DNA from 3 places in the Microbacterium sp. BE35 genome. Region 3 is predicted to be linked to each of the others. Evidence: predicted binding sites of a transcription regulator. Region 3 holds the regulator's gene; each other region holds the start of a gene.
What was found. The regulator HrcA, encoded in region 3, represses chaperone genes, less so after heat shock. The targets are predictions, from matches to a motif close to TTNGCACTCGNNNNNNNCGAGTGCNAA.
Positions count from the first base shown of each region.

Region 1: the regulator HrcA is predicted to act here: its motif matches at 1,663-1,689, upstream of groL (chaperonin GroEL).
Region 2: the regulator HrcA is predicted to act here: its motif matches at 6,745-6,771, upstream of J2Y46_RS00610 (Hsp20/alpha crystallin family protein).

Region 1 covers NZ_JAVDXD010000005.1:22,609-32,386, forward strand. Annotated here, with positions in the region: gene groL (chaperonin GroEL) at 7-1,626, opposite strand; gene J2Y46_RS15985 (cold-shock protein) at 1,815-2,015, opposite strand; gene J2Y46_RS15990 (LytR C-terminal domain-containing protein) at 2,146-2,715, opposite strand; gene J2Y46_RS15995 (DUF3263 domain-containing protein) at 2,784-3,032, opposite strand; gene J2Y46_RS16000 (DUF2332 domain-containing protein) at 3,042-4,061, opposite strand; gene msrB (peptide-methionine (R)-S-oxide reductase MsrB) at 4,259-4,669, shown strand; gene J2Y46_RS16010 (nitroreductase family protein) at 4,669-5,211, shown strand; gene pucL (factor-independent urate hydroxylase) at 5,254-6,153, opposite strand; gene uraH (hydroxyisourate hydrolase) at 6,155-6,481, opposite strand; gene uraD (2-oxo-4-hydroxy-4-carboxy-5-ureidoimidazoline decarboxylase) at 6,478-6,975, opposite strand; gene bcp (thioredoxin-dependent thiol peroxidase) at 7,006-7,476, opposite strand; gene J2Y46_RS16035 (CoA ester lyase) at 7,515-8,429, opposite strand; gene allB (allantoinase AllB) at 8,488-9,778, opposite strand, start outside.
Region 2 covers NZ_JAVDXD010000001.1:116,350-126,127, forward strand. Annotated here, with positions in the region: gene J2Y46_RS00570 (cation acetate symporter) at 1-309, shown strand, start outside; gene J2Y46_RS00575 (DUF2207 domain-containing protein) at 344-2,143, opposite strand; gene J2Y46_RS00580 (MarR family winged helix-turn-helix transcriptional regulator) at 2,186-2,626, shown strand; gene J2Y46_RS00585 (ABC transporter permease) at 2,636-3,370, opposite strand; gene J2Y46_RS00590 (ABC transporter ATP-binding protein) at 3,367-4,236, opposite strand; gene J2Y46_RS00595 (hypothetical protein) at 4,233-4,391, opposite strand; gene J2Y46_RS00600 (low temperature requirement protein A) at 4,381-5,505, shown strand; gene J2Y46_RS00605 (thymidine kinase) at 5,596-6,180, shown strand; gene J2Y46_RS00610 (Hsp20/alpha crystallin family protein) at 6,240-6,692, opposite strand; gene J2Y46_RS00615 (L-serine ammonia-lyase, iron-sulfur-dependent, subunit alpha) at 6,836-8,437, opposite strand; gene J2Y46_RS00620 (VOC family protein) at 8,545-8,916, opposite strand; gene J2Y46_RS00625 (hypothetical protein) at 9,021-9,191, shown strand; gene J2Y46_RS00630 (GreA/GreB family elongation factor) at 9,289-9,699, shown strand; gene J2Y46_RS00635 (NAD(P)H-hydrate dehydratase) at 9,751-9,778, opposite strand, start outside.
Region 3 covers NZ_JAVDXD010000003.1:441,703-451,480, reverse strand. Annotated here, with positions in the region: gene J2Y46_RS13565 (HIT domain-containing protein) at 1-304, opposite strand, end outside; gene J2Y46_RS13560 (16S rRNA (uracil(1498)-N(3))-methyltransferase) at 371-1,108, opposite strand; gene dnaJ (molecular chaperone DnaJ) at 1,112-2,224, opposite strand; gene hrcA (heat-inducible transcriptional repressor HrcA) at 2,276-3,316, opposite strand; gene hemW (radical SAM family heme chaperone HemW) at 3,444-4,661, opposite strand; gene J2Y46_RS13540 (DUF1990 family protein) at 4,669-5,319, opposite strand; gene lepA (translation elongation factor 4) at 5,347-7,197, opposite strand; gene J2Y46_RS13530 (pyridoxal phosphate-dependent aminotransferase) at 7,249-8,397, opposite strand; gene J2Y46_RS13525 (alpha/beta fold hydrolase) at 8,438-9,163, shown strand; gene J2Y46_RS13520 (MFS transporter) at 9,152-9,778, opposite strand, start outside.

The DNA.
Region 1 (9,778 bases), on a different contig from region 3:
TCTGGATCAGAAGTCCATGCCACCGGTCGGGTCGCCGACGGGAGCGGCGGCCTTCTCGGGCTTGTCGGCGACGACGGCCTCGGTCGTGAGGAAGAGGCCGGCGATCGACGCGGCGTTCTGCAGCGCCGAGCGGGTCACCTTGGCGGGGTCGATGATGCCCTGCGCGAACAGGTCACCGTACTCGCCCGTCGCGGCGTTGAGGCCGTGGCCGAGCGGGAGCTCCGACACCTTGTTCGCCACGACACCGGGCTCGAGACCCGCGTTGAGGGCGATCTGCTTCAGCGGAGCCTCGATCGCGACGCGCACGATGTTGGCACCGGTCGCCTCGTCACCGGTGAGCTCGAGCGAGTCGAGAGCCTTGCGGCCCGACTGGATGAGCGCGACGCCACCACCGGCGACGATGCCCTCCTCGACGGCAGCCTTCGCGTTGCGGACGGCGTCCTCGATGCGGTGCTTGCGCTCCTTGAGCTCGACCTCGGTGGCCGCGCCCGCCTTGATGACGGCAACGCCGCCGGCGAGCTTGGCGAGGCGCTCCTGGAGCTTCTCGCGGTCGTAGTCGCTGTCGGTGTTGTCGATCTCGCGGCGGATCTGGGTCACGCGACCCTCGATCTGGCCGGCCTCACCGGCGCCCTCGACGATGGTCGTCTCGTCCTTGGTGACGATGACCTTGCGCGCACGGCCGAGCAGGTCGAGGGTGGCGTTCTCGAGCTTGAGACCGACCTCCTCGGTGATGACCTGGCCGCCGGTGAGGATCGCGATGTCCTGCAGCTGCGCCTTGCGACGGTCGCCGAAGCCGGGGGCCTTGACGGCGACCGACTTGAAGATGCCGCGGATCTTGTTGAGCACGAGCGTCGCGAGAGCCTCGCCCTCGACGTCCTCGGCGATGATGACGAGCTCCTTGCCGTCCTGGATCACCTTGTCGACGACGGGCAGAAGGTCCTTGATGTTCGAGATCTTCTGGTTCGCGATGAGGATGTACGGGTCCTCGAAGACCGCCTCCTGGCGCTCCGGGTCCGTGACGAAGTAGGGGTTGATGTAGCCCTTGTCGAAGCGCATGCCCTCGGTGAGCTCGAGCTCGGTGCCGAAGGTCTGCGACTCCTCGACGGTGACGACGCCCTCCTTGCCCACCTTGTCGATGGCCTCGGCGATGAGCTGGCCGATCTCGGGGTCGGCGGCCGAGATCGACGCCGTGGCGGCGATCTGGTCCTTGGACTCGACCTCCTTGGCGGACTCGAGCAGCTCGGCGGTGATGGCGGCGACGGCCTTCTCGATGCCCTTCTTGAGCGAGATGGGGTCGGCGCCGGCCGCGACGTTGCGCAGGCCCTCGCGCACGAGCGCCTGAGCCAGAACGGTCGCGGTGGTGGTGCCGTCACCGGCGACGTCGTCGGTCTTCTTGGCGACCTCCTTGACGAGCTCCGCACCGATCTTCTCGTACGGGTCGTCCAGCTCGATCTCCTTGGCGATGGAGACACCGTCGTTCGTGATCGTGGGGGCGCCCCACTTCTTCTCGAGCACGACGTTGCGACCGCGCGGGCCGAGCGTCACCTTGACGGCGTCGGCCAGGATGTTGAGGCCGCGCTCGAGGCCGCGACGGGCCTCCTCGTCGAAAGCGATGATCTTTGCCATGTGTGTGTCGTCCCTCCGGAACGTTGGCTTTGGGTATTAGCACTCAATGAAGACGAGTGCTAAATCATTCTGGCACTCGACCCTACCGAGTGCAAGCCGCGGGGACGGATGCTGAAACGCAAGGAGACGGGACGCCTCTCGGCATCCCGTCTCCGGTGTCGGTTCAGCGTCGGGCGCTGAGCCGGGCGTCAGACGACGCGCACGGACTCGGCCTGCGGCCCCTTCTGGCCGGAGCCGACCGTGAACTCCACGGTCTGCCCCTCCTCCAGCACGCGGAAGCCCGACATGTCGATGTTCGAGTAGTGGACGAAGACGTCCTGGCCGTCGGCGACGGTGATGAAGCCGAATCCCTTCTCGGCGTTGAACCATTTGACGGTGCCCTGGGTCATGCGTTTCTCCTGTTGCCGGCGGTGCAGGGCTTCATCGTATGCAGGCCAAATCGCGGCATCCGCGCGTTTCGTCACTTGTTGACATGCAGGCACACAAGTGTTTACCGGCGCGAAACACGCGCTTGACGGGTCAGGGCGTAGGGGCCGGGGTCTGCCCCGCAGCCGTGCGGTCGAGACCGATCACGACGGTGAGCTGCGGCACGCCCTCCGTGGTCGCGGGGTACGCCTCGCTCTGCTCGATCTCGGCGCCTCCGATGATGCCGGCGAGGCCCGCGGCCGCGGCTTCGTCAGCCGGGTCGACGTAGAACACGGTGGTCGTCGGGAAGTCCTGCGACCCCGCCTCGCCCGCGGTCACCTTGTCATCCGCCCAGCCCGCACCGACGACGACGTCCTTCATCTGCGTCGCGAGACCCTGCTCGGGGGTCGCGTTGAGGATCATCACGTCGTAGTTCACGTCGACGACCGGCGTCACCTCGGGAACCGGTTCCACGGTCGGGGTGGGCGTGGGGACCAGCTCGATGCGTCCGGACGCCAGCAGTGTGCCGAAGATGCCCACGACGATGAGCACGACGGTGGCCAGCGCGGCCCACAGCAGGACGACCCATCCCCGCATCCGGGGGTTCTCGGCCCGGTGGGCGCCGACGCGGTCCGTCTCCGGCACATCGTCGAAACGATCCCGGGGGAAGCTGGTGGTCGGCACCCGTCGATGTTACCCGCCGAACCCCGGGCGCCCGGTCCGTGACGGCCCGCGTGGCGCGCGGCGGCGGGTCAGCGCGCGTCGGCGGCGCGGCCGGCGCGCTCGTGCAGACGCGCCTCGCGCAGCCGGCGGAGCCGCTTCACGAGCATGGGGTCGTGCTCCTGCGCGTCGGTCGTGTCGATGAGGCGGCCGAGCAGCTGGTAGTACCGCGCGGGCGACAGGCCCAGGTCGGAGCGGATGGCCTCCTCCTTGGCCCCCGCGTGCCGGCGCCACTCGGCCTCGAAGTCGAGGATGGCGCGGTCGCGGTCGGTCAGAGGCACGCCTCCACGCTAGCCCGCGGCATCCGTTCCTCCCGTGAGCCACGCGCGCCAGTGCACGAACGAGCCGAGCGGGTCGACCGCAGCGAGCGGGTGACCGCCGCGACCGAGCACGAAGCCGCCCCACGACGCGGCGTCGACGGGAGGCCGCCACCGATCGTGCAGCGCCGGCGGGTCGATCGTGATCCAGACCGCGTCGAGGGTGCGCACGGCATCGAGGAGGCGTTCGCGTCCGGCGCGCGGGATGTGCGGCAGGACCCCCGGCGTGCTGATGACGAGCGTCGCGTCGGCGGGTGCGAGCGCGGCGGCCGCGCGCAGCACCTCGGGGTCGGATGCGTCGCCGGCGATCAGGTGCGGCGGTTCTGCGGCGGCGATGTCGAGGGCGGCGGCGATCCGCTCCGTCCTTCCGCTCTCGCCCGGCCACACGAGGCTCATGAGGAACCGACGGTCGCCCACGTCGGCCGCGTCGAGCGGCTCGAGGTCGATCCCGGCGCGCCACACGACCTCCGGCAGCCGCAGCGGCGGTTCGCCGGTGACGTCACACTCGAGCACCACCGGTGAGGCCCCGGCGTCGGGATCGAGCGCGAGGACGCCACCGCTCCCCCGGTAGCGGTACGAGTAGCGGTCGGGGTACAGGCACAGCCCTCCGCTCGCGCCGACTTCGAGCAGTGCGATCGGCCCGTCGACCGTCGCGAGCGCCGGGAGCAGGGCGGCACACCGCTGCGGCTCGTTGGTCTGCAGACGACGGACGGATGCCTCGGCCACGACCTCCTCGCCGTGCTCGACGAGCCACGCGGCCCAGGCCGGGAACGCGCCCTCGGGGGCGCCGAGCATGCGGGTCACCGCGAAGACGAGCGGCGGCTGCCGCCGAGTGGCGGGGATGCGGGCGAGGATGGCGGCGAGCTCCGGATCGGAGGCGACCCCGTCCGCCCACTCGGCGTACAGCGGCGAGCGGCCGGGCGCCTCGTCGCGCGCGAAACGCGCGTACCGCTCGACGACCGCCGCGCGCTCGTGTGCGTCCGCCTCGTCCATGCCCTCATCCTCGCCCACACCGTCCCGTCCCGTCGCGCGCGTCGGTGAGACCGCAGTCGAAGGACGAGACCGTGGGGAAACCCCGAGGTCTCGTCCGCACGGTGGGGTTTCACGGATGCGGGCGACCCGGTGCGGCCCACCGCCCCGGCAGCTGGGGTTGAATGGAGCGTGGCCGCAGTGGGCGGCGAGGAGGAACCATGAGCTACGCCGTCGACAAGAGCGAAGCCGAGTGGCGCGACGAGCTGACCCCCGATCAGTACGCCGTGCTGCGCCAGGCGGGCACCGAACGGCCCTGGACCGGTGAGCTGCTCGACGAGAGCCGCGCCGGACTGTACACGTGCGCGGCGTGCGGCGCCGAGCTGTTCCAGAGCGGGACGAAGTTCGACTCGCACTGCGGCTGGCCGAGCTTCTACGAGTCCATCCGCCCCGAGGCGGTCGAGCTCATCGAGGACGACAGCCACGGCATGGTGCGCACCGAGGTGCGCTGCGCGAACTGCGGCTCGCACCTGGGCCATGTGTTTCCCGACGGCTTCGGCACCCCCACCGGCGACCGCTACTGCATGAACTCGATCTCGCTGCAGTTCACGCCCGGCGAGGGCGCGGCGTGATGTCCGGCGCGCTCGACGCCGCACTCGCGCGGCGGTCGTGGTCGAAGGTGACGGATGAGGCGCCTACGCACGAGGAGCTCCTCGATTTCGTCGCCGCCGCCGGGCGCGTCGCCGACCACAAGTCGCTGCACCCGTGGCGTCTCATCGAGCTGCGCGGTGCCGATCGACAGCGCCTGGGCCGGGCCATCAACAAGGCCGAGGGCGACAAGGGCACGTCGTCCAAGCCGATGCGGGCGCCGCTGCTCATCGCGGTGGTGGCGAGCTACAGCAAGACGCATAAGGTGCCGCGGTGGGAGCAGGAGGCCGTCGCCTCCGGAGTCGCGCACGTGCTGAGCCTGGTGCTCGACGAGGCCGGCTGGGGCGTCTTCTGGCGCACCGGCGACTACACCCGGTCGAAGGCCGTCGCGAAGGCCCACGGCCTCAAGAAGAACGAGGAGCTGCTCGGCTGGCTCTACGTCGGCGGCAAGCCGAAGCGCTCGCGTCCGACCCGCCGCAAGGGCGTCGACGCCACCCGCTTCGTGAGCCGCATGCCGAAGGGCTGACACGGCCCAACGCATTCTTCTCCGTGCGTGGGGCCGAGGGCCTCAGCAGAAGCCGGCGATCCCCTGCCACGCGGGGTGGTTCCCCGGCACGCCGTCGCGGAGCACCGTCGCCTCGATCAGCCCGTACGGGCGATCGGCGGCGTAGAAGACCTCGTTGGGGTTGTCGAGCCCGAACGGCGTCAAGTCCACCGCGAAGTGATGCAGGTTCGACATCGAGAAGCGGATCTCGTCGATCTCGGTGCGGGCCTCTAGGACCCACCGACCCATCTCGTACAGGGTCTGCTGCAGCGCGAGCGAGTGCGTCCGGGCGAATGCCTCGAGCAGCAGACGGCGCACTTCGGCGTAGGACTCGTCGAACCCGACGTCGAGGCGGTTGTAGCGCCACCTCGCGGTGACGGACGTCGCGAGGATGCGGTCGTCCGTCTCGGCGAGCGTCGCGTACCGGTCGCGCACGAACCCGTGGAACTCCGACCCGGCGGACTTCAGCACCGCGAGATCGCGCAGCCCCGAGATGACGGTCGCCTCGGCTCCCACGAACGTGACCACGGCCGTGCGGGTCTCTGTGCCGCCGCGCACGAACGAGTGGTCGTGCCCCGCACCGTCGACGGGGATGCGGTTCCAGGTGTACTGCTCGGCCTCCCAGCGTCCGCCGGTGACCCAGTCGAACTCCCCGGTGAAGTGGCGTCCCAGCCGGAGCAGGAACTCCTCGGGCGTGCCGACGCCGTCGCGGGCGAAGGCGAACACCGTGTTCTTCTGCGTGTCGGTGGCGACGATCCGCGAATTGTCCCCCTCCATGTGGGCCGCGGCGAAATCGCCACGCAGCTGCGAGGTCACGTCGAAGTCGGTGATCCTGTGTCGCGGGCCGTCCCGGTCGATGCGGACGAGTCGCACCTCGGCTTTGCCGTACTGGTTCGCGCCGAGCACGATCGCGGGCTCGGGCATGTCAGTTCCCCCGGTAGGTCGAGTACGCGAACGGGCTGAGCAGCAGGGGCACGTGGTAGTGCTGGTCGGCGTCGGCGACCGCGAAGTCGATCGACACGACCGGGTAGAACGTGGTGCGCCCCGTCGCGGCGAAGAAGTCGCCGGTCGCGAACGTGAGCCGGTACGTGCCGGCGTCGAGACGCTCCGGGCCCAGATCCGAGATCCGGCCCGCCCCGTCGGTCACGCCGGACGCGATCTCGGCCCCGTCGGCCGTGGTCAGCACGACGCCGACGCCGCGGGCAGGGCCTCCGAGCGCAGCATCCAGCACGTGCGTCGTGATCTGGCTCATGAACCGATGATCCCTTCCAGTCGGAGGACCGCGATCTGCCGCAGCTGCTCCGCCACGACCGGCATCTCCTCCTCCTCAGTGTGGGCCAGCCGCTCGCTCAGCGCACCGAGGATCTCGTCGGCGCTGCGCCCGGCCGCCCGGACGAGGAAGACCCGCGAGAACTTCTCCTCGTAGGCGCGGTTGCCTGCGGCGAGCGCGGCGGCGACGTCGGCGGACGGCATCCCGATCCCCGCCTGCTCGGATCGCGAGAGGGATGCCTCGGCCCCCGCTCCGCTCGCGCGCTCGCCGATGCGGGGGTGGTGGGCGAGGGCACCGTCGATCTCGGCCACCGTCCACGGCGCGGCGCTCGTGCGCGCCGCCGCGAGGAGGTCCGCGGTCGTCGCATACGGCCGCCCGCTGACGACGGCATCGACCCACCGGTCGATGTCGACGCACCGGCGCACCACGGCTCGCGCGGCTTCGGCGTCGAGGCGGTTGAACGCGTCCAGCTCCATCGCTTCGGCGTACCTGTCGGGCGGGTGGGCTCAGGCGGCGAGCTGGGCGCGGAGGCGGTCGACGTGGCCGTTGGGGTCGACCCGGTACTCGGCGGACTGCACCGTGCCGTCGGCATCCAGCACGAACGTCGAGCGGATGAGGCCCACGCGCTCCTCACCGTTGACGACCTTGGTGCCCCACGCGCCCCATGCCTCCGCGACGGCGTGGTCCTCGTCGGAGAGGAGCGGGAACTGCAGCTGCTCGGCCTGGGCCCACTCCGCGAGCGTCTCGACCGAGTCGGGCGAGACGCCGACGACGGCGACCCCCGCCGCCTGCAGCGAGGCGAGGTTGTCGCGGAAGTCGCACGCCTCGGTCGTGCAGCCGGGGGTGAACGCGGCCGGGTAGAAGTACACGACGAGGCGGCGGCCGGCGAAGTCCTCCGGCCGCACCACGGTGCCGGTGGAGTCGGGCAGGGCGAACCCGGGGTTCGCGTCGCCCTCGCTCAGGCGGATGTCGGCCATGTCGTGCATCCCTTCGATGGTTCTTCGCTCGTCGCCGGTCACGAGGTCGGGTGCACGCCGAACGCGAGAGCCAGCTTCTCGATCTTCTGCGCCCGGCCGAGCCGGGGCAAGTCGCTGCCGTCGCGGACCACACGACCGCGGCCCTCGAAGTCGGCCAGGAAGTCCAGTGCCCACAGCACCTCGCTCGGCGTGGGGCAGATGACCTCGTTGATGACGGGGGCCTGCTCGGCAGCGAGGCAGAGCTTGCCGGTCATGCCCATCGAGACCGTGATCGCGGAGTGCTCGCGCAGCGTCGGCATGCTGTTGCCCACCGTCGGACCGTCGATCGGCCCGGGCAGATCGCCCACGCGGCTGGCGACGACCAGGCGCGCACGCGGGTAGGCCATCGCCTCGGCGTCTGCGCTCATGCCGGTGTCGCGGCGGAAGTCTCCGCTGCCGAACGCGAGGCGGAAGGCGCCCCGGGCGCGCGCGATGTGGGCGGCGTCCTCCATGCCCAGCGCCGACTCGACGAGCGCCACCACGGGGACGTTGCCGCCGAGGCGGTCGAACGAACTCGTCACCTGGTCGGCCGACTCGGTCTTCGCGAGCATGATGCCGAGCAGCGTGGGGATGCCCGCGAGCGCCGCGAGGTCTTCGCCCCAGAACGGGCTCAGCGCGTCGTTGACGCGCACCCAGGCACGGCCGCCGCCACGGAGCCAGTCCGTGACGTCCTGCCGCGCCTGCGGCTTGTTGCTCGGGTCGACGGCATCCTCGATGTCGAGCACGACCGCATCGGCGCGCGACGCCGCCATGTCGTCGAACGAGTCCGGGCGGGTCCCGGGGACGAGCAGCCACGAGCGCGCGATCGCCGGGTCCACGGCGCGGTGGCGCGCGGGACGCGGGGTGATCAGCGACCGCAGGTCGTCCTCCGCCTCGAGGACTTCTGCACCGCTGCCATAGGGATCTGCCGACATCTCACTCTTCTTCCGTATCGTCACGTCTCACCCGGCCGGAGAGGGCCGGTGTCGGCGCTCAGGCCGCGCCGCGACGCAGCAGGCGACCACGGGGCTCGGCGAAGTCGACCCGCTCGCCCCGCAGGAAGGTCTCGCGTACGACGCCCGACAGGGCGCCGCCGTCGTACGGCGAGACGGGATTCTTGTGGTGCAGACGGGCGACGTCGACGACGAACCCGTCATCGGGTGCGAACACCGACAGGTCGGCGTCGAAGCCGAGCGCGATCCCGCCCTTGCGGGCGAGGCCCGTCAGGGCCGCCGGACGCGCCGACATCCATTCCACCACCTTCTCGAGCGGGATGCCGCGTCGGCGGGCCTCGGTCCAGACGACGGGCAGCCCCAGTTGAAGTGAAGAGACACCGCCCCATGCGACGGCGAAGTCGCCGTCGGCGGGCGCCTTGAGGTCGATGGTGGCGGGCGAATGGTCCGTGACGATGCAGTCGATCGTTCCGTCGACGAGTCCCTCCCAGAGCCGCTCGCGGTTGGCCGCCTCACGGATCGGCGGACAGCACTTGAAGGCGGTCGCCCCGTCCAGGACGTCCTCCGCGGTCAACGTCAGATAGTGCGGGCACGTCTCAACGGTGAGGCGCACGCCGTCACGCTTGGCGGCGGCGATGAGCGGGAGCGCGTCGGACGATGAGAGGTGCAGGATGTGCGCGCGGGCCCCGGTGCGGCGCGCGCGGTCGATCACCTCGGCGATGGCGACGTCCTCCGCCGTGTGCGGGCGCGAGGCGAGGAACCGGTCGTAACGGGCCCCCTGCGCGTGGGGGGCGTGCTCGATCGTCGCCGCGTCCTCCGCGTGCACGATGAGCAGCCCGCCGAACCCGGCGAGTTCGGCCATGTCGCGCTCCATCTCCGCGGCATCGAGCGGAGGGAACTCGTCCACGCCCGAGGGCAGCAGGAAGCACTTGAACCCGAACACCCCGGCGTCGTGCAACGGGCCGAGCTCCCGCGTGTTGCCGGGGACCGCCCCGCCCCAGAACCCGACGTCGACGAACACCTGGGACCGTGCGGCCCGGCGCTTGATCCCCAGCGCCTCGACCGAGACGGTCGGCGGGACGCTGTTGAGGGGCATGTCGACGATGGTCGTGACGCCGCCGGCCGCAGCGGCCTTCGTGGCCGAGGCGAACCCCTCCCATTCGGTGCGGCCGGGTTCGTCGACATGCACGTGCGTGTCGACGAGTCCCGGCAGCAGCGCCTCGTCGTTCTGCAGCTCGACTTCCTCGCGTCCGCGCAGTCCCGCGCCATGGGGCTCGATCGCCACGACGACCCCAGCGGTGACGCCGATCTCGCACGGCCGGAACACGCTG
Region 2 (9,778 bases), on a different contig from region 3:
ACCCTGTGCCCCGTGCTGCTGCTCGGCATCTGGTGGCGGGGCCTGACGGCCCGCGGCGCGATCGCGGGCATGCTCACGGGCGCGATCCTCTCCGGCGTCGCGATCCTGGGCGGCGGCCTCGTGACGGCGGGGTTCCCCGTTCTGCGCCCGTTCCTCGAGCAGCCCGCCGCGTGGACCGTCCCCGTCGCGGTGACCGTGACCGTGGTCGTCTCGCTCGGCGATCGCCGCGGCATCCCGCGCGGGACGGACCGGTTCCTCACCCGGCTGCATGTGCCGGAACCGATGCCCTCTCACCCGCGCGACGGCTGAGCCGAGCGTCGTCTCCGAGGAGCAGCATCCCGGATCAGACGCCCCCGCCACCGCCTCCGCCACCGCCGCCGCCCGCCGAGCCGCCGCCCGACGACCCGCCGGACGTGGACGACGACGAGGCCGACGTCGACAGGTTCGAGATCCCGGCCGAGAACGCCGCCGCGTTGAATCCGGTCGATCCCGAGTACCAGCCCGGGGAGTTGCCCGAGCCGTACAGCACAGCGAGCTCCTCGGCCCACTTCTTCTCCTGACCGAACACCACGGCGTACGGCAGCAGGGTCTCGTACAGCTTCAGCTTCATGCGCGGGTCCGAGACGTCGACGCGAACGCGCTCAGCCCCCTGCGGAGACTGCAGCATGCGGATGCGGTCGGCCTCGGCCCACTCGATGAACTGCTTCAGCCCGAGCAGGTGGTCGCGCGTCTCGGCGCCGGCGGCGGTGAGCGGCTTGCGCGACACCATCCCCGCCACCAGCAGCACGACGAGCACCGATCCGATGATCAGCAGGATCGGCATCCACGCCGTCACGTAGCCCGCCAGCGCACCGATGCCGAAGAGCAGCACGAGCACCGCGGACACGATGGCGATCACGACCGGCCACACCCGCGCGCTGATCGGCACCTTGCGCCGAAGGCCCCGCGCCGACAGCTCCGACGCGGCCGCCTTCAGCACCTTCTGCGCGGTCGTCGAGAACCTCGTGTCGGAGCGGCCGAATTCGAACTCCTCGCCCGGCACGCCCGTCGGGAACAGGCCGGGCAGCAGCATCCGTCCGTCTCCGTCGGCGAGGGACGGGTCCACCAGCACGGCCTTCAGCTTCGTGCCGCCGAACCACTTGGGCGGGCCCTCTTCGATACGGATGCTGCCCACCACCGCCTGCTCGAGCACCTCGGCCGGGATCGCTTTCGTGGTGCGGCCGAGCAGCACGGCGCTCTCGAGGGCGTCTATGCCGCGCGGCGGCGTGTACTCCGCGATGATGACGGAGCGTCCGGGCTCGTCGCGCAGATGACGACGGCGGGTGACGGCAGCCAGCGCGACCGCGGTGCCGAGTCCGAGCACGGCCACCCCGCTCTGCAGCCAGCCCCACGGCGACACGAAGTAGCCCGGGTCGAATTCGGTGAACGTGTCGGGCTCGAACCCGATCGCGATCGTCATCGTCTGGTACGGCTGCACGTTCAGGGACGAGGCAACGGTCGTCCCGTCGGCATCGTCGATCGGGCAGGTCTGCGTCGAGCCTTGGTAGCCGACATAGCAGGCCTGCGCGCCGGTTCGCGCGGCCCCGAGGTCGGCCGGCATCGTCACGCGCGCGGTGATGCGGCCGAAGGGCTGCGGCCACTCGACGCCGTTGACGTTCCAGTAGAACTCGTCGACCCCGGTGTCGGCGAAGTGGTGCGTGACGTTCTGGAGCGTGTAGGTGAAGACGTACGTCTGACGGCCGTGGACGAAGTCGTCGGCTCGCGACGTCATCGAGTAGTAGCCGTCCTCCGATTCCGTCTCCTCCGCGCGGGGCGCGCCGGTCTCGTCGGTGATCGAGACGAGCTCGGGGTGCAGGGGTGCGCCCAGGTAGCTGTCGGGAATGGCGCGGCGCATGCCCCGGTTCTGGTCGAACTCGGGGAACAGCGCCACGAACGTCTCGACGACCGTCAGGGTGCTGGTGCCGTCCTCGGCACGGCCCAGCTGGTACTGCACGTCGAGGCTCTCGAACGAGAAGTCGTCGACGCCCGCGTGCGCCGGGCTCGGGTTCAGGCCGGCGAGCAGCACTCCGGCGAGCAGGGCGAGCACGAGCCCCACGGCTCCGAGACGATGCGTGCGCCACGACCCGACTGCAGAAGACGCCATGGGGCCAGCCTAGGGTCGGTGCGAGGCTCTAATCTTGACGCTATGACCGATCGCCGTCTCGCCATCGACGCGTGGGAGAGTCTCTTCCGCGCGCAGCACGAGGTGTTCGGCGACATCAACGACGATTTCGACGACGAGACGCTGAGTCAGGCCGAGTACGACGTGCTCCTGACGGTCACCCGCGCCGACGACCTCACCGCGCGCCTGCGCGACGTGACTGCGAACATGCTCATCAGCCAGCCGAGCGTCTCACGGCTCGTCGACCGCATGGTCGCGCGCGGACTGATCACCAAGTGCGCCGACCCCGACGACGGGCGCGGAGCGCTCGTGCACGCGACGGATGCCGGGGCCTCCTTGTTCCGCCGCATCGCCAGTGCCCACGGCAAGGCCATCGCGGAGCGGATGTCGTTGCTCTCGGACGACGAGCTCTCCCAGCTGCGCGACCTGACCGCGAAGCTGCGCAAGAAGCGGCCCAGCTGCTGAGCCGTCGGGCTACGGAGTCCGCCTCCGAAGGGTCAGCGACGCGAGGATCAGCGCGCCCACGGCGAACGCGACCACGATGAGCAGTGGACCGAAGACGTCCCAGCCCTCGTCGCCGTCGGTGACCGCGTTGATCGTGTCGATCGCGTAGCTCAGCGGCAGGATCTTCGAGATCTGGTACAGCGCCTCGGGCATGTCCTCGCGGGGCATGAACAGGCCGCCCAGGATGATCTGCGGGAACACGATGAGCGGCATGAACTGCACCGCCTGGAACTCGGTCCGCGCGAACGCGCTCGCCAGGAGTCCCAGCGCGGTGCCGAGGATCGCGTCGACGACGGCGACGAGGCCGAGCTGCCACAGCGGCCCGTCGACCTGGAGCCCGCACACCCACACCGCGAAGGTGACGGTGATGACCGCCTGCAGCGTGGCCATGAGCCCGAAGGCCAGCCCGTAGCCGACGATGAAGTCGGCTTTCGCGATGGGCGTGGTCATGAGGCGCTCGAGGGTTCCCGACCGTCGCTCGCGGAGCGTCGTGATCGAGGTGATCAGGAACATCACGATGAAGGGGAACAGCGCCAGGATCGGACCGCCGAACTGGTCGAAGACACCTTCCTGATCGCTGAACAGCCACGCGAACAGGCCGACGAGCAGACTCGGCGCCACGAGCATGAGCGCGATCGAGCGCGGGTCGTGGCTGAGCTGCCGTAACACGCGCCCGGCGGTCGCGAGCGTCAGCACACCGTTCATGAGGTGCTCCCCTCGTCCGCGTGGTGCGCATGCTCGGCCTGCTCGCGCGCCTCACGACGCGTGAGCGGGTGGGGTTCGGCAGGCTCACCGGCCGATGGCGCCGGTCCCTGAGCCGCTTCTTCCGGTCCCTGGGCTGGGCGAACGGCGTCGCGCTCGATGAGCGTGAGGAACGCGGCATCCGGGTCCGTCGTCCCGGTGTCGGCGAAGAGCCCGTCGGGGGTCGTGTCGGCGATGATCCGGCCCGCGCGCATGAGCACGAGGCGGTCGCACCGGAGGGCTTCGTCCATGACGTGGCTCGAGACGATGAGCGTCGCGCCGGCGTCGGCGAGGCCGCGGAAGACTCCCCACAGCTCGGCGCGCAGCAGCGGATCCAGGCCCACCGTGGGTTCGTCGAGCACGAGCAGCTCGGGCGCCCCGAGCATGGCGACCGCGAGCGAGACGCGGCTCTCCTGTCCCCCCGAGAGCGAGTCGATGGTCTGGTCACGCTGGTCGGCGAGACCGACCTGCTCGATGACGCGATCGACGTCGGTGCGGGGCGCGTCGACCAGACGCGCGAAATAGCGCAGGTTCTGCTGGATGGTGAGGTCGCCGTAGACCGAGGCCGCCTGCGTGTCGTACGCGACCTGCTTGCGCAGCGCGCGCGAACCGGCGGGTTCGCCGAGAACCGTCACCTCGCCGCCCGCCACCTTCTGCACACCCACGATCGATCGCATCAGCGTGGTCTTGCCGCACCCCGACGGTCCGAGCAGTCCGGTGATCTGCCCCCGCGGGATATCGAGATCGAGCCCGGTGAAGACCTCCGTCTTGCCGCGCCTGACGTGCAGACCACGCACGCTCACAGCATCCGTCTCCGCATTGTTCGTCACGAGATGAATAGTGCCCCTGCGGCTGGCACGCCGTCCAGGGGCGAGATCGCCGTCGCGCCGGCGCGCGATGACAGGATGTGGGGCATGCCCTTCGGGATGACGCGGAACGTGATGAGGCCGACGGACACTCCGCGCGCCGATCGGGTGACGTACATCGAGCTCTTCTTCGACCTCGTGTTCGTGTTCGCGCTGACGCAGCTGTCGGCCTATCTCTACGAGAATCAAAGCCCTCTCGGAGTACTCGAGGGCGTGATCATGGTGTGCGCGCTGTGGTGGGCGTGGGTGTCGACGACCTGGGTCACGAACTGGCTCGACCCGGTGACGCTGCCGGTTCGCGGCGCCGTCATCGGGCTCGCGTTCGTGTCGCTGGTCATGAGCGTCTCGATCGCCGAAGCCTTCGGCGAGCGCGCCTGGGCCTTCGCGATCGCCTACGTCATCCTCCAGGTGGGGCGAACGGCGTTCATCGTATGGGCGACCGCGCGCCATGACCCGGCCGTGTCGAGGGACTTCACCGCGGTGCTCGCCTGGACTGTCGCGAGCGCCGTGTTGTGGGTGGTCGGCGCGCTGCTGCCGCTGCCGTGGCAGCTGCCGCTGTGGGCGCTCGCGCTCGGGATCGAGCTCGCGGGGACGCTCCTCGCGTTCCCCGTCCCCGGCCTCGGCAAGGTGCGCCTCGACCGCTGGGACCTGTCGGGCCCCCACATCGCCGAACGGACCGCGCTCTTCGTGCTGATCGCGCTCGGCGAGGGCATGCTCGTCACCGGCTTCGTCTTCGCCGAGACCGAGTCGTCGCCGGCATCCGTGGCCGCGCTCGTCACCGCGTTCGCGACCGCGGCGGCGGCGTGGTGGATCTACTTCGACCACGGCGAGCGGGTCGGCGCCGAGACCATCGAGGCGTCGGACACGCCGGGTCGCCTGGCACGCACCGCCTACACGTGGATGCACCTCCCGATCGTGGCGGGGATCGTCGTGATCAGCGTGGGCGACAAGGACGCCCTCGCGCACCCGCACGACCACGACGTCGCCGCGGCGATCGCGGTCATCGGCGGGCCGATGCTGTTCCTCGCGGGCACGGTGCTCTTCCGCCACCTGCTCGAGCGGCGCTGGGCGCGCGCACAGCTCGCGGGGGTGCTCGCGCTCGCGCTTCTCGCGACCGCCGCGAGCGTGCTCGACACGCTCACCCTCTCGATCGCCGCGGGCCTCGTGCTGACCGGCGTCGCCGCCGGGGAGACGGTCGGCCGTGTGCGGCGAGGACGCCGCGCGGGGGGCTGATCCGCCGTCCTCGCTCCCCGGCGCCCATGGCGACCGTCGTTCGCGCGTCGTCTCATGCGCCTCGCGCAGAACCGGACATAGGGTGGCGGCATGCGTGCGACCAGGCAGTCCCGGCTACAGGTGGTGTGCGGTCCGATGTTCGCCGGAAAGTCGGAGGAGCTGCTGCGCCGCGTCCGCCGCGCGCGCATCGCGGGGCTCGAGGTCGAGGTGGTGAGCCACGCACTGGACGATCGGCGGGGCGCGGGACTGGTGAGCTCCCACTCCGGGCTGAGCGTGCCCTCGCGCTCGGTGCCCGACGTAGCCTCGCTCGTCGCTGGCGTCGAAGGCCGCGGGCTCGACCTCGTCGCCATCGACGAGGCGCAGTTCTTCGGGTCCGACCTCGTCCCCGCCGTCGACGGGCTGGTCGCCGATGGCGTGACCGTGGTGGTGTCAGGGCTGTGCGTCATGTTCGACGGCCGGCCGTTCGAGCCGCTGCCGGCGCTGATGGCGATCGCCGAGGACGTCGTAAAGCTCACCGCCGTGTGCGCGGTCTGCGGCGAAGACGCCGCGTTCCACCAGCGAATCGCCGAGGCTCCCACCGGCGATGCCGGCGTGCCGGCGCCGGCGCACGTCGGAGGGATCGAGTCCTACCAGGCCCGGTGCCGCAGGCACTTCACCGGAACCGCACGAGCGTAGACGACAGAACGGATGCCTCGCCGCCGCGTCGGCGGGGAGGCATCCGTTCTGGGATGGTCCTACTGCTCGATCGGCTGGGGCGCGTCGGACTCATGCGCCGTGATCGTCGGCGCGCCGCCCTCGGACATCACCTCGATCTTGCGCGGCTTCGCCTTCTCGCTGACCGGGATCGTCACGCTCAGCACGCCGTTGTTGTAGCTCGCGGAGATGCGCTCGGTGTCGATGCCCTGGCCCAGGTTGAGCTGGCGCAGGAAGCTCGCCGCCTCTCGTTCGCGCGTGATCCACTTGACGTCGTCGCCGCTCGTCAGCGTGCGCTCCGCGCGGATGGTCAGCAGCTGTCCGTCGACGTCGATGTCGACCGAACCCGGGTCGATGCCCGGAAGGTCGGCCGTCAGGATGTAGTGGTCGCCGTCGCGGTACAGGTCCATCGGCATGCGGCGGGGGCCGCGGCGCGTGTCGAAGAGACCGGCAGCAAGGCGGTCGAGGTCCCGGAACGGGTCGTTGGTGGCCATGATTATCTCCTCTCGTCGAAAGTTGAGCCGTACCGGCTCAACTGGGACCAGATTAGCACTCTCGACATGCGAGTGCTAAGCCGTGGAGCGTTCGCCGTGAACGAACGAGACCACCGCCGGCCTTCGGAGGCCAGCACTCGGCTTCAGCACTCGATGACGTTGACCGCGAGACCGCCTTCGCTCGTCTCCTTGTACTTGTGCGACATGTCGATGCCGGTCTGGCGCATGGTCTCGACCACCGCGTCGAGCGAGACGTAGTGCGAGCCGTCGCCGCGCAGGGCGAGGCGCGCGGCTGTGACGGCTGTCGACGCGGCGATCGCGTTGCGCTCGATGCACGGGATCTGCACGAGTCCGCCCACCGGGTCGCAGGTGAGGCCGAGGTGGTGCTCCATGGCGATCTCGGCGGCGTTCTCGATCTGCCGGTTCGTGCCGCCCATCACGGCGGTGAGGCCGCCCGCGGCCATCGCGCACGCCGATCCCACCTCGGCCTGACACCCGCCCTCGGCGCCCGAGATCGACGCGTTGGCCTTGAACAGAGAGCCCAGCGCGGTGGCGGTGAGGAGGAATCGACGGATGCCTCGGCGACGGTTCGCCTCCGCCACCTGCTCGTCGTCCCAGCCTGCGGCCTCCTCGGCGGTCGCAGCGTGCCCGTGATACCCGAGCAGGGCGCTGCCGACCAGCTCGCCGTACGGTGTCACCGCATTGCCGGCGCCGAGACCGGAGTCCGCCAGGAAGCGCCACCAGTACATCGCGACGGCGGGGACGATGCCGGCGGCGCCGTTCGTCGGCGCCGTCACGACACGGCCGCCGGCCGCGTTCTCCTCGTTCACCGCGAGCGCGAAGGCGCCGAGCCACTCGCCTGGGAGTTCCCGGCGGCCGTCGGCCTCGGCCGCCTCGAGCTGCGCGCGGATCGACGCGGCGCGGCGCTTGACGCCCAGCATCCCGGGGAGGAGGCCCCCGGCCCGCAGACCCGCCTCGACGCACGCGGCCATCGCGTCCCAGATCGCGTCCAGCCCCTCGGCGATGTCCTCGTCGGGGCGCAGCGATTCCTCGTTGATGCGCGCGGCCTCGGCGATCGTGATGCCCCGCTCGTCGCACACGGCGAGCAGCTCCTTGGCGCTGGAGAAGTCCAGGGGGAACGCGTGTGCGGGCTCCCCTGCGGCCGCTGAGCCGGGCGCAGCGTCACCTTCGCGGCGGATGAAGCCGCCGCCGACGGAGTAGTAGGTCTCGCGGACGAGGAGTCCGGCATCCGTCGCCGCCGCGGGTTCGAGAGCCGCAGACGAGCCCGTCTCGCGCACTCCGGGCGCGGAGAGCGCACGCGCAGGTCCGTCGCCGGGCGAGGTCCACGCTTGGAGGGTCATGGCGTTGGGGTGGCCGGGCAGCCTGGTGCGCGGCGCGAACACGACGTCGCCGCGCCGGAACGGGACCGCGTGCGTGCCGGCGAGCTCGAGCGCGCGATCGTCGGGCCAGGCGCTCCACGCGGAGCGCACAGCATCCGGATCCACCGTCTCGGGTTCGAGACCCTGCAACCCCGCGACGACGGCGTCGGGCGTGCCGTGGCCGATGCCCGTGGCTCCGAGTGAGCCGTGCAGCGTGCAGGTGACGCGGCCGACCTGCGGCAGAACCCCTCCTTCGCGCAGGCGGACGACGAAATCGTGGGCGGCCCGCATGGGACCGACCGTGTGGGAGCTCGAGGGTCCTACGCCGATGGAGAACAGCTCGAACGCCGAGACGTAGGCGCTCATCGCGACCAGGCTAACGCGACAGGAGCGTGCACTCTGACTCCCGTTACCGACTCGATACGAGCAGGATGCCTCATCTCACGGCCATCCGTCGTGCACCATGGCGCCCCTCAGGAGGCGACGGGCCGGAACGAGATGAGGCCGACGGTGTTGCCTTCGGAGTCCTCGACGAATGCCTGCCACTCGTCGTGACCTGCCGGTCCGAGGGTGTCGTCCTCGTGGGTGAAGATCACGTGCGGCGCCGAGACGACCTCGGCCCGATCGCCGATCCGCTCCAGGGCGGCGGCCACGTCGTCGACGTGCAGGTACAGCAGCGCGGTCGGGGCGTTGCGGTCCAGCAGCAGCCGCACGCCGTCGAGGTCGAAGAACAGCAGGCCCGGCGGATCGAACACCGCCGTCGCGTCGGCGCCGAGGAGAGAGCTGTAGAAGCCTGCGGCGCGATCGAGGTCATCGGCGTGCTGAGCAACCTGCACAAGTCTCATGGCGTCATTCTCGCGCCCACCCGAGTCCGATGCCAGGGACGGCGCCCCTCCCGCGACGGGCCGGTGAGGAGTATCAATGAGGAAGGCGATCCTGGAGGTTGGCGATGCTGCTCTTCGTGCTCTATCTGATCCTCATGGTCGGCGGGATGGTGATCCTGGGGCTGTCGTTCGCGTCACCGGTCCTGCCCGCGCTGGTGTTCGTCGTGGGCCTGCTCTGCATCGTGGCGGCCGTCGCGATTCCCGTCACCGCGGGAGCCTTCGAACAACGCAGGTAGGCGAGCGCGAGTGGGCGGCTCGCCTGCTCGCCGTGCACCCCACGACGCGAACCGCTAGGCTCGGGAACTTCATCTGTCCCGGCTGTGGAGGTTTGCCGTGTCTGTTGTGGAGGAGCCGATCTGGCTCACGCAGGACGCTCTGCGTCAGCTGCAGGAGGAGCTCGAACTGCTCGTGCGCGAGGGCGCCGAGGACGAGCAGACCCAGGTCCGCGCGCTGGAGCTGCGCGGCATCATCCGCCGCGCCCAGGTCGGCGAGCGCCCGGACGACGGCATCGTCGAGCCCGGCATGCGCGTGACAGTCGACTTCGACGCGGACCGATCGCGGGAGACGTTCCTGCTCGGCTCGCGCACCCTCCTCGGCGCGGATTCCGACTTCGCCGTCTACTCCCCCGATTCGCCGCTCGGCCAGGCGATCGCGGGCCTGCTCCCCGGCGACCGCTTCTCGTACGCCGCGCCGAGCGGTGCGACGATCGCGGGCGCAGTGGTGGACGCGGTCCCGCACAGCTGAGCATCGCTGCACACAGTCCCGGCGATCGCAGGGGCGGTCTGGCTGCCCTCGTCACCGGCTGAGGCTGTGCACGGCCAGG
Region 3 (9,778 bases):
GGGCGTGCACGTGGAAGATGGTCTGGCCCGCGTTCGGGCCGGTGTTGAAGACCAGGCGGAAATCGCCGTCCGAATGCTCGGCGGCGACCGTGTTCGCGAGTCCCACGAGCTCGGCCATGAGGGCCGGGTCGCCCGCGGCGAGCTCGACGACGTTGCGGTACTCCTCGGTCTTGGGGATCACCAGCAGGTGCACAGGCGCCTTCGGGGCGATGTCACGGATGGCGAATGCGTTCTCGGTCTCTGCGATGATCTCGGACGGGATATCGCCGTCCAGGATGCGCGTGAAGATCGAATGTCCACTCATGTCGCAAGTCTACCGACGGGGCCCCTCGGCAGGATCCGGGACCGGTCGGGTGATCCTGTCGAACCGTCACCACCGCCCGAGTGCGGTGCTGACGACAGCCAGCGCCGCGGGACCCGCGGTCGACGTGCGCAGCACGGTGTCGCCGAGGCGCACGAGTCGCGCGCCCGCGGACGCGAGGGCGTCGAGCTCTTCGGGGGCGATGCCGCCTTCGGGTCCGACGACGAGCACGACGTCGCGCTCCTCATCGGGCTCCACCGCGAGCGCGCTGAGCCGCTCTGTGGCCGTCGGCTCGAGGACCAGCACGACGGATTCCGGCGCCCGGCGCGCGAGCGCCGCGGTCGTGGTCAGCTCCGCCACCGCCGGCACCCACACGCGGTGGGCCTGCTTCGCGGCCTCCCGCACGATGGTGGCCCAGCGGGCGCGGCCCTTCACGGCCTTCGCCGCGTCCCATCGCGAGACGCTGCGTGCGGCCTGCCACGGCACGATCTCGTCGACGCCGAGCTCGGTCGCCGCCTGCACGGCGAGCTCGTCCCGATCCCCCTTGGCCAGCGCCTGCACGAGCACGATCCGCGGGCTCGGGGCTGCGGCATCCGTCCGTCCGTCGATGCGCACGATCACCTCGCGGGGCGCGACCGACTCGACCGTGCCGGTCAGCCACGCTCCGCGCCCGTCGCCGACCGTGACCTCCTCGCCGATGCGCACCCGGCGCACCGTCGAGGCGTGGTGGGCCTCCGCACCGGTGAGCGTCACGGCGTCGCCGGGAGCGGCGCCGACGGGCTGGTCGAGGAGGAAGTGCAGTGCCACCGGTCAGCTGTTCCGGAAGCGATCGCGGAGCTTCGCGAACAGGCCCTGGTGGAACTCGGCGAGCTTGGGGGCCGGCGCCTTGGTGCGCTTCGCGAAGTCCTCGATGAGGGCGCGCTCCTTGTGGTCGAGGCGCGTGGGCGTGACCACGTGCACGCCGACCTTGAGGTCGCCGCGCTGCGAGCCGCGCAGCGGCGTGATGCCGCGGCCCTTGATCGTCAGGATGTCTCCCGCCTGCACGCCTGCCCGCACCTCGAGGTCGACCGGGCCGTCGAGCGACTGGATGGTCGTCGTCGTGCCGAGGATCGCGTCGGGCATCGACACTTCGAGCGTCGCCAGCAGGTCGTCGCCGTCACGGCTGAACACCTCGTGCGGCTGCACCGTGACCTCGATGTACAGGTCGCCGTTGGGGCCGCCGGCCGGGCCGACCTCGCCCGAGCCCGGCAGCTGCAGGCGGAGCCCGGTCTCGACGCCGGCCGGGATGTCGAGCGACACGGTGCGGCGGGCGCGCACGCGGCCCTGGCCCTGGCAGGTGGCGCACGGGTACGGGATGGTGGTGCCGTAGCCCTGGCACACGTTGCACGGCTGCGTCGTGACGACGTTGCCGAGGAGGCTGCGCACCTGTCGCTGCACATTGCCGGTGCCGTGGCAGATGTCGCACGTGACGGGGCTCGTCCCGGGCTGGCAGCAGGAGCCCTGACAGGTCTCGCACACCACGGCCGTGTCGACCTCGATGTCGCGGTGCGTGCCGAACACGACATCGCCGAGCTCGAGCGTGACACGGACGAGGGCGTCCTGGCCGCGCTCGCGGCGCGATCGGGGCCGGCCCCCGCGCGAGCCGCCCGCCGCGCCGAAGAACGTCTCGAAGATGTCGTTGAACCCGCCGAAGCCGCCGGCGCCGCCGAACGGCGAGTCACCGCCGCCCATGTCGTAGCGGGCGCGCTGCTCGGGGTCGCTGAGGACGTCGTACGCGTGCGTCACGAGCTTGAAGCGCTCGGATGCCTCCTCGCCCGGGTTCACATCCGGGTGCAGCTGACGGGCCAGCCGCCGGTACGCTTTCTTGATCTCGTCGGTGGAGGCGTCGCGTGAGACGCCGAGGACCTCGTAGTGGTCAGCCACTTTCGCCTTCCTGCCGCGGCCGCGCCGCGGGATCGTGTGTGCGCGCGTGCGTCAGCGGGAGCTGTCGTCCTGCTCGAGCATGCGCGTGAGATAGCGCGCGACGGCGCGGACCGTCGCGAGGTTCGTGGGGTAATCCATGCGCGTCGGGCCCAGCACGCCGACGCGGGCGAGAGAGCCCGTCGCGTCGTAGTCGCTGGCGACGACGGATGCCTCGGCCAGGCCGAACGCCTCGTTCTCGCGGCCGATGCTCGCCGCGAGTCCCTGCTCGTCGGCGACCATCTCCCCCATCAGCCGCAGCAGCGTCACCTGCTCCTCGATCGCCTCGAGGAGCGGATAGATGCTGCCGCGGAAGTCGGATTCTCGGCGTGCCAGGTTGGCGCTGCCGGCCATCACGAGCTTGTCCTGGCGGAACTCCTCGAGCTCCTCGGCGACGGCGCGGACGATCTCGTCGGTCGCGCGCTCGTGCGCCGGAGCCTGCGCATCCCGTCCTTCGAGGCGCTCGGCGATGCGCTGCAGTCCTTCGCGGACGGGCCGGCCGACCAGCAGGGTGCCGAGCCCCGCACGGATGTGCGCGAGGTCGACGTCGTCGAATTCCTCGCCGACGAAGGTCAGGCGCTGCGACACGCGTCCCGTGTCGGTGACGACGATCACCAGCATCCGTCCGCCGCCGAGCTGGACCAGCTCGACGTGGGTGACCGTCGCGCGCGCGAACGAGGGGTACTGCACGATCGCGACCTGGCCGGTCAGCTGCGTGAGGGCGCGCACGGTGCGCACGAGGACGTCGTCGAGGTCGCCGGAGCCGTCGAGGAACGAGGCGATGGCCGCCCGCTGGGCCGGCGACAGCGGCCGGAGCTCCGCGAGATGGTCTACGAAGACGCGGTAGCCCTTGTCCGTCGGTACGCGGCCCGACGAGGTGTGCGGTGCGACGATGAGCTCTTCGTCCTCGAGCAGCGCCATGTCGTTGCGGATCGTCGCGGCCGACACTCCGAAGGCGTGCCGTTCGACGATCGCCTTGCTGCCGACCGGCTCGCGCGTGTCGACGTAGTCCTGGACGATCGCCCGCAGCACCTGCAGACCCCGTTCGCTGACCATCCCGCCTCCTCACGCCGCAGCTGGCACTCGCATGACTGGAGTGCCAATTCTATCCGATGGCCCTGTCAGGATCGTCGAGCGACGCCGAGACAGATTGCGAAGCCGTCCCACGCACGATCGCTCCGGGCTAATCGGTGAGCGCCCGCACCACCGCATCGGCGAGCAGACGCCCACGCCGCGTGAGCACGACCCTCCCGCGCAGGGCGGCAGGACCCTCGATGAGTCCGTCCGCGATCAGCGCGGCTACCGCGTGACGGCCTTCGCCGAGGAGCTCCTCGACGGGGAGCCCCTCGCGGATGCGGGTGCGCAGCAGCATGCTCTCGAGGTTCCTGGCCGCGGCATCCGGGATCTCCCGTCCGGCGGCCGGCGACTGCCCCGCGGCCAGCCGTTGCGCGTAGGCGGCAGGGTGCTTGACGTTCCAGAACCGCACGCCCGCGACGTGGCTGTGCGCGCCGGGGCCGAAGCCCCACCAATCGGCGCCGACCCAGTAGGCGAGGTTGTGGCGGGAGCGGTGCGCGTCGCCGCGCGCCCAGTTCGACACCTCGTACCAATCGAACCCTGCTTCCCCGAGCAGATCGTCGGCGAGCTCGTACATGTCGGCTTGCAGGTCGTCGTCGGGTGCGACGACCTCGCCACGGCGGATCTGGCGGGCGAGCTTGGTCCCGTCCTCGATGATGAGCGCGTACGCGGAGATGTGGTCTGACTCGAGGGACACAGCCGCCTCGAGCGAGGTGCGCCAGTCGTCGAGCGATTCGCCCGGAGCGCCGTAGATGAGGTCGACGCTGACGTCGAGCCCCGTCTCGCGCGCCGCAGCCACCGCGGTGCGGACGTTGTCGGGATCGTGCGTGCGATCGAGGGCGGCCAGGACGTGCGGGACGGCGGACTGCATGCCGATGGACAGGCGCGTGACACCGGATGCCGCGAGCTCGGCCGCCACCGCAGGCGTCACCGTGTCGGGGTTGGCCTCGACCGTGATCTCGGCGCCGTCGGCGATGCCGAACGTGTCGCGCACGCCGGCCAGCATGCGTGCGAGGTCGCCGGGCGGGAGGAGAGTCGGCGTGCCGCCGCCGAAGAACACCGTCGACGCGGGGCGGTTGCCTCCGGCGCGCTCGAGAACGGGCGCCGACAGCGCGATCTCACGAAGGAGCGTGTCGGCGTACTCGTCCTGTCGGGCGCCGCGCAGCTCGGACGACGTGTACGTGTTGAAGTCGCAGTAGCCGCAGCGGACACGGCAGAAGGGGACGTGCAGATACACGCTGAAGTCGGCGGCCGGATCGATGCGCGTGCCGGGCGGCAGCGAGCCGTCCGAGGGAACGGGCTCGCCGAGCGGAAGAGCGGAGCCCATCAGCGCCTCACGCGGGGGTCGTGTACAGCGGCGAGATCGCGCGCAGGTACCGCGTGAACAGCTCGCGACGACGGCGCTTCGTGAGCCCCGGGAGCATCCGGTACAGCACGGCACGGGGCGCGTCGAACGCGCGGACGGTGAACCACACCTCGTCGTTGTCGTACCAGTCGAGCATGAACGACTCCTCGCCGCTCACCACGGAGTCGCTGACGGTCCCGAGCGCGAAGCCGACCCGCCGAGGCTCTTCGACGGCGAAGATGACGCGAAGCTCCGCGTCGGCACGGAGCCCCTTGACGCGGCCGTCGACGCGGATCGTCGTGCCCGCGCCGACGAACGGGGTGCCGTCGACGTCGAAGCGCTGCTCGGCCTCGGATCGGCTGGGCTTGACGGGGTTGCCCTCCGCGTCGAAGCTCACCCCCGAGTACATGGGCCCGGACGCGGGGCGCACGTCGCTGACCTCGAGCCCGGCACCGCGCTGCGCGGTCCATGACATGAGCGCTTCGCTCGCGGCGCGGAAGCGGGCTTCCCCGCTGCCGATCCGCCAGGACTGCTCCGCCGGGATGCTGCGCTCCGGCGGATACTGCATCAGGTCCGGCGCTTGGGTCGCCCCGACAGCGGCATAGTCGACGGTGTCGTCACGGAAGGTTCCTCGACGCATGGATTCCAGCCTACTTCGCGAGTCGCATCACTTCTTGGCAGGACCCTCGACGTCGCCTGAGAGCGCGGCGATGAACGCCTCCTGGGGGACCTCGACGCGACCGACCATCTTCATGCGCTTCTTTCCCTCCTTCTGCTTCTCGAGGAGCTTGCGCTTGCGGGAGATGTCACCGCCGTAGCACTTGGCGAGGACGTCCTTGCGCATCGCGCGGATGTTCTCGCGGGCGATGATGCGGGCGCCGATGGCTGCCTGGATGGGCACCTCGAACTGCTGGCGCGGGATGAGCTTGCGCAGCCGCTCGGTCATCATCGTGCCGTAGGCGTACGCCTTCTCGCGGTGCACGATCGAGCTGAACGCGTCGACCTTGTCGCCCTGGAGCAGGATGTCGACCTTGACGAGGTCGGCGGTCTGAGAGCCTGCGGGCTCGTAGTCGAGACTCGCGTAGCCCTGCGTCTTGGACTTGAGCTGATCGAAGAAGTCGAACACGATCTCGCCGAGGGGCATGTGATAGCGCAGCTCGACGCGGTCCTCGCTGAGGTAGTCCATGCCCAGGAGGGACCCACGGCGGGACTGGCACAGCTCCATGACGGTGCCGACGTAGTCCTTGGGCAGCAGGATGCCGACCTTCACGACCGGCTCGGACACCTCCGCGACGCGCCCGTCAGGGTACTCGCTCGGGTTGGTGACGACGACGGTGTCGCCGGTGTCGGTGGTGACCTCGTACGTCACCGAGGGCGCGGTCGTGATGAGGTCGAGGTCGAACTCGCGCGAAAGGCGCTCGGTGATGATCTCGAGGTGCAGAAGTCCCAGGAAGCCGCAGCGGAAGCCGAAGCCGAGCGCCACCGATGTCTCGGGCTCATACTGCAGGGATGCGTCCGACAGCTTGAGCTTGTCGAGCGCCTCACGCAGGTCGGCGTAGTCGCTCTGGTCGATGGGATAGATCCCCGAGAAGACCATCGGCTTCGGGTCGGTATAGCCGGCGAGCGCCTCGGTCGCGGGCTTGCGCTGGTTGGTGACGGTGTCGCCGACCTTGGATTGGCGTACGTCCTTCACGCCGGTGATCAGATAGCCGACCTCACCGACGCCGAGCCCCTTCGTGGGGACGGGCTCCGGGCTCGACACGCCGATCTCGAGGAGGTCGTGCGTCGCCTTCGTCGACATCATCTGGATGCGCTCGCGCGGCTCCAGCTTGCCGTCGACCATGCGGACGTACGTCACGACGCCGCGGTAGGAGTCGTACACCGAGTCGAAGATCATGGCGCGGGCCGGGGCATCCGCGTTCCCCTTCGGAGCGGGGATCTGCTCGACGATGCGGTCGAGCAGCGTCTCGACGCCCATCCCGGTCTTGCCGCTCACTCGCAGCACGTCGTCGGGCGAACCGCCGATGAGGCCGGCCAGCTCTGCGGCGTACTTCTCGGGGTCGGCGGCCGGCAGGTCGATCTTGTTGAGCACGGGGATGATGTGCAGGTCGTTCTCGAGCGCGAGATACAGGTTCGCGAGGGTCTGCGCCTCGATGCCCTGCGCGGCGTCGACCAGGAGGATCGCACCCTCGCAGGCGGCCAGCGAACGCGAGACCTCATAGGTGAAGTCCACGTGGCCGGGGGTGTCGATCATGTTGAGCGCGAAGGTCTGATCGGCGGCGGCCCACGGCATGCGCACGGCCTGCGACTTGATCGTGATGCCGCGCTCGCGCTCGATGTCCATGCGGTCGAGGTACTGCGCGCGCATGTCGCGGTCGGAGACGACACCGGTGATCTGCAGCATGCGGTCGGCCAACGTCGACTTGCCGTGGTCGATGTGGGCGATGATGCAGAAGTTGCGGATCAGCTCGGGCGGCGTGGCAGAGGGCTCGAGGGGCTTCAGGGCGCGCGGTGACATGTCCAGACGATTGTACGGGTGCGCGCCCCTCGACGAACCCCGGGGCCGGTGTCAGGGTCGGGCCGGAGCGGGGATGCGACTCAGCCCTTCGAGCAGCTCGTCGCGGTCGCTGGCCACGCACACGCGGATCCAGCCCTCGCCCGAGGCGCCGAACGCGCTTCCCGGAGCGACGGCGACCCCCTCCTCGTCGAGGAACCGCTCGCACCACGCGACGACATCGCCGCCGGAGACATGCGCGACGTCGATCCAGAGATAGAACGCCCCTGTGGGGTCGAGGTAGCGCAGACCCCGTGCGTCGAGGAGCGCCGTCGCGGCGGCGAGGTTGTCGCGGTAGTGCGCCGCACTGCGCCCGACCGCCGCCTGGTCGCCGGTGAGCGCCTCGGCGGCCGCCCGCTGCGACGGCTCATCGACGCAGCTGACCACGGACTCCTGCACGCGCAGCATGGTCTGCCGCCATCCCGGAGGTGTGACCAGCCACCCGACCCGCGCTCCGGTCATCGCGTAGGTCTTCGACATCGAGAACACCGACAGCACGCGGCCGTCGTCATCGAGGGTCGCGGGGCTCACGTGGCGCTCGCCCCACGTGAAGCGCTCATACACCTCGTCGCTGATGAGCCACAGGTCGTGGCGGCGCGCCAGAGCGATCAGCGCCTCCAGCGTCGGGCGGTCGAACGTCGACCCGAGCGGGTTGGAGGGGGTGTTCACGATGATTCCTCGCGTCCGCGGCGTGACCAGCGACTCGAGCTCGGCGAGATCGGGCTGGAACGCGCGCCCGGGGCGCAGCGGATACGGCACCGGCGTCGCCTGCAGGAGATGGGCGTTCATCGTGAAAGTCGTGTAGCCGGGGTCGGGCACGAGCACTTCGTCGCCCTGCGACAGGGTGAGCGCCATCGCCAGATGCAGCGCCTGGGTCGCGCCGACCGTCACCCAGATCTGCTCGAGGTCGACGTCGAGGGCGTTCTCGCGAGCGAGCTTGTCCCGGATCGCTTCCCGGAGCGCCGGGATCCCGCCGTTCGGGGTGTAGCGGATCGCACCCTCGCGCCACGCCTGGGAGGCGGCATCCCTGATCCGCTCCCCGGCGACCTCTCCCGGCTCGCCCACCGCGAGGATGATCGTGCCGGGGCGGCGCAGGGCGCGCTCGAGGATGTGACGCACACCGGAACCCGGCATGCGCGCGACGTGCGGGGCGATCTCGGGCATGCCGCCATGCTAAGCGGGCGCGCGCGGCTACCCTGGCGTCATGGTCGTCCAGGTCGTGCTCGTGCACGGCATCCGGACGTCTGCGACCATGTGGCGCGCCCAGGAGGAGTACCTGACGGCCCGAGGCAATCCCGTCACGGCCGTGGACCTTCCCGGCCACGGCTCGCGGATGGCCGAGGATTTCACGCTCGAGACGGTGTTCGAGACGATCGACTCCGCGGTGCGCGCAGCGGCGGAGCGCGGCCCGGTGCTGCTGTCGGGGCACTCGATGGGCGGCCTGCTGTGCATCGAGTACGTGGGCGCCGAGAAGCCGCCACCGGTCGCGGGATTCATCGCGGCATCCTGCACCGCGATCCCTCGCGGCGTCGCGCTCGCCACGTACCGCGTGCTCGCCCGCGGCTTCGACGCCCTGCCCGATCGTGGCATGTGGCTCACCGATCGCATGCTCGACCGCATCCTCCCCGAAGAGACCCGCGCCGATTTCGGGGCCGGCGGGTACGCGCTGGATGCCCAAGACGTCGCGCTGCGCAGCCTCTCGGTGCTCGACCTGCTCGCGGCCCTGCATCGCATCGACGTGCCGCTGTGGTTCGTCAACGGGCAGTGGGACCAGCTCCGCGTGAACGAGAAGCTGTTCATGAGGGTCGCCCAGCACGCCGAGCTCATCGTCGTACCGCGGACGACCCATCACGTGACGGTGATGCGGCCGCGCGTGTTCGACGCGGTGCTCGAGGTGGCGCTCACGACTCTCGAGGCCTCACAAGGCTGACGCGGCGCGCTCCCGGCTGCGGATCGCATACGTCATCAGTCCGCCCGCGATCGACAGGATGCCTCCCACGAGGAACAGCAGCCAGAAGCCGCCCACGAGGGCGACGAGACCGGCGCCGAGGAGTGGGCCGATGAGCTGACCGAGGCTCGCCGAGACGTTCACGAAGCCGAGGTCGCGGGCGTGGTCCTCGGGATACGGGAGCAGGTCCGTGCCGAGGGCGAGCCCCACCGACATGTACGCGCCGTACCCGACGCCGAGGAGCGCGGCCGCGATCATCGCGGTCGAGAGCGACGGGGCCACCACCAGGATGATCGACGCGAGCCCCTGGACGACTGCCGACCACACGACGAACGGGATCCGTCGCCCGGTGCGGTCCGACATCCACCCGGACGCGATCGAGGAGCCCACCACGAACAGGGTGTAGACGAGGATCAGGAGCAGCAGCTCGTCCTCGGCCGTCGCTGGGTCGCGCTGCAGACCGTACAGCAGGAAGAACAGCAGCAGGCCGGTCCCGAGCGCGTTGCCGATGTTCACGGTGAGCCGCCCGGCGAGCAGCCACGCGAAGTCGCGATCGCGCAGCGCTGCCAGCCGTTCGCCGAGCGTGCGCACCTGGCG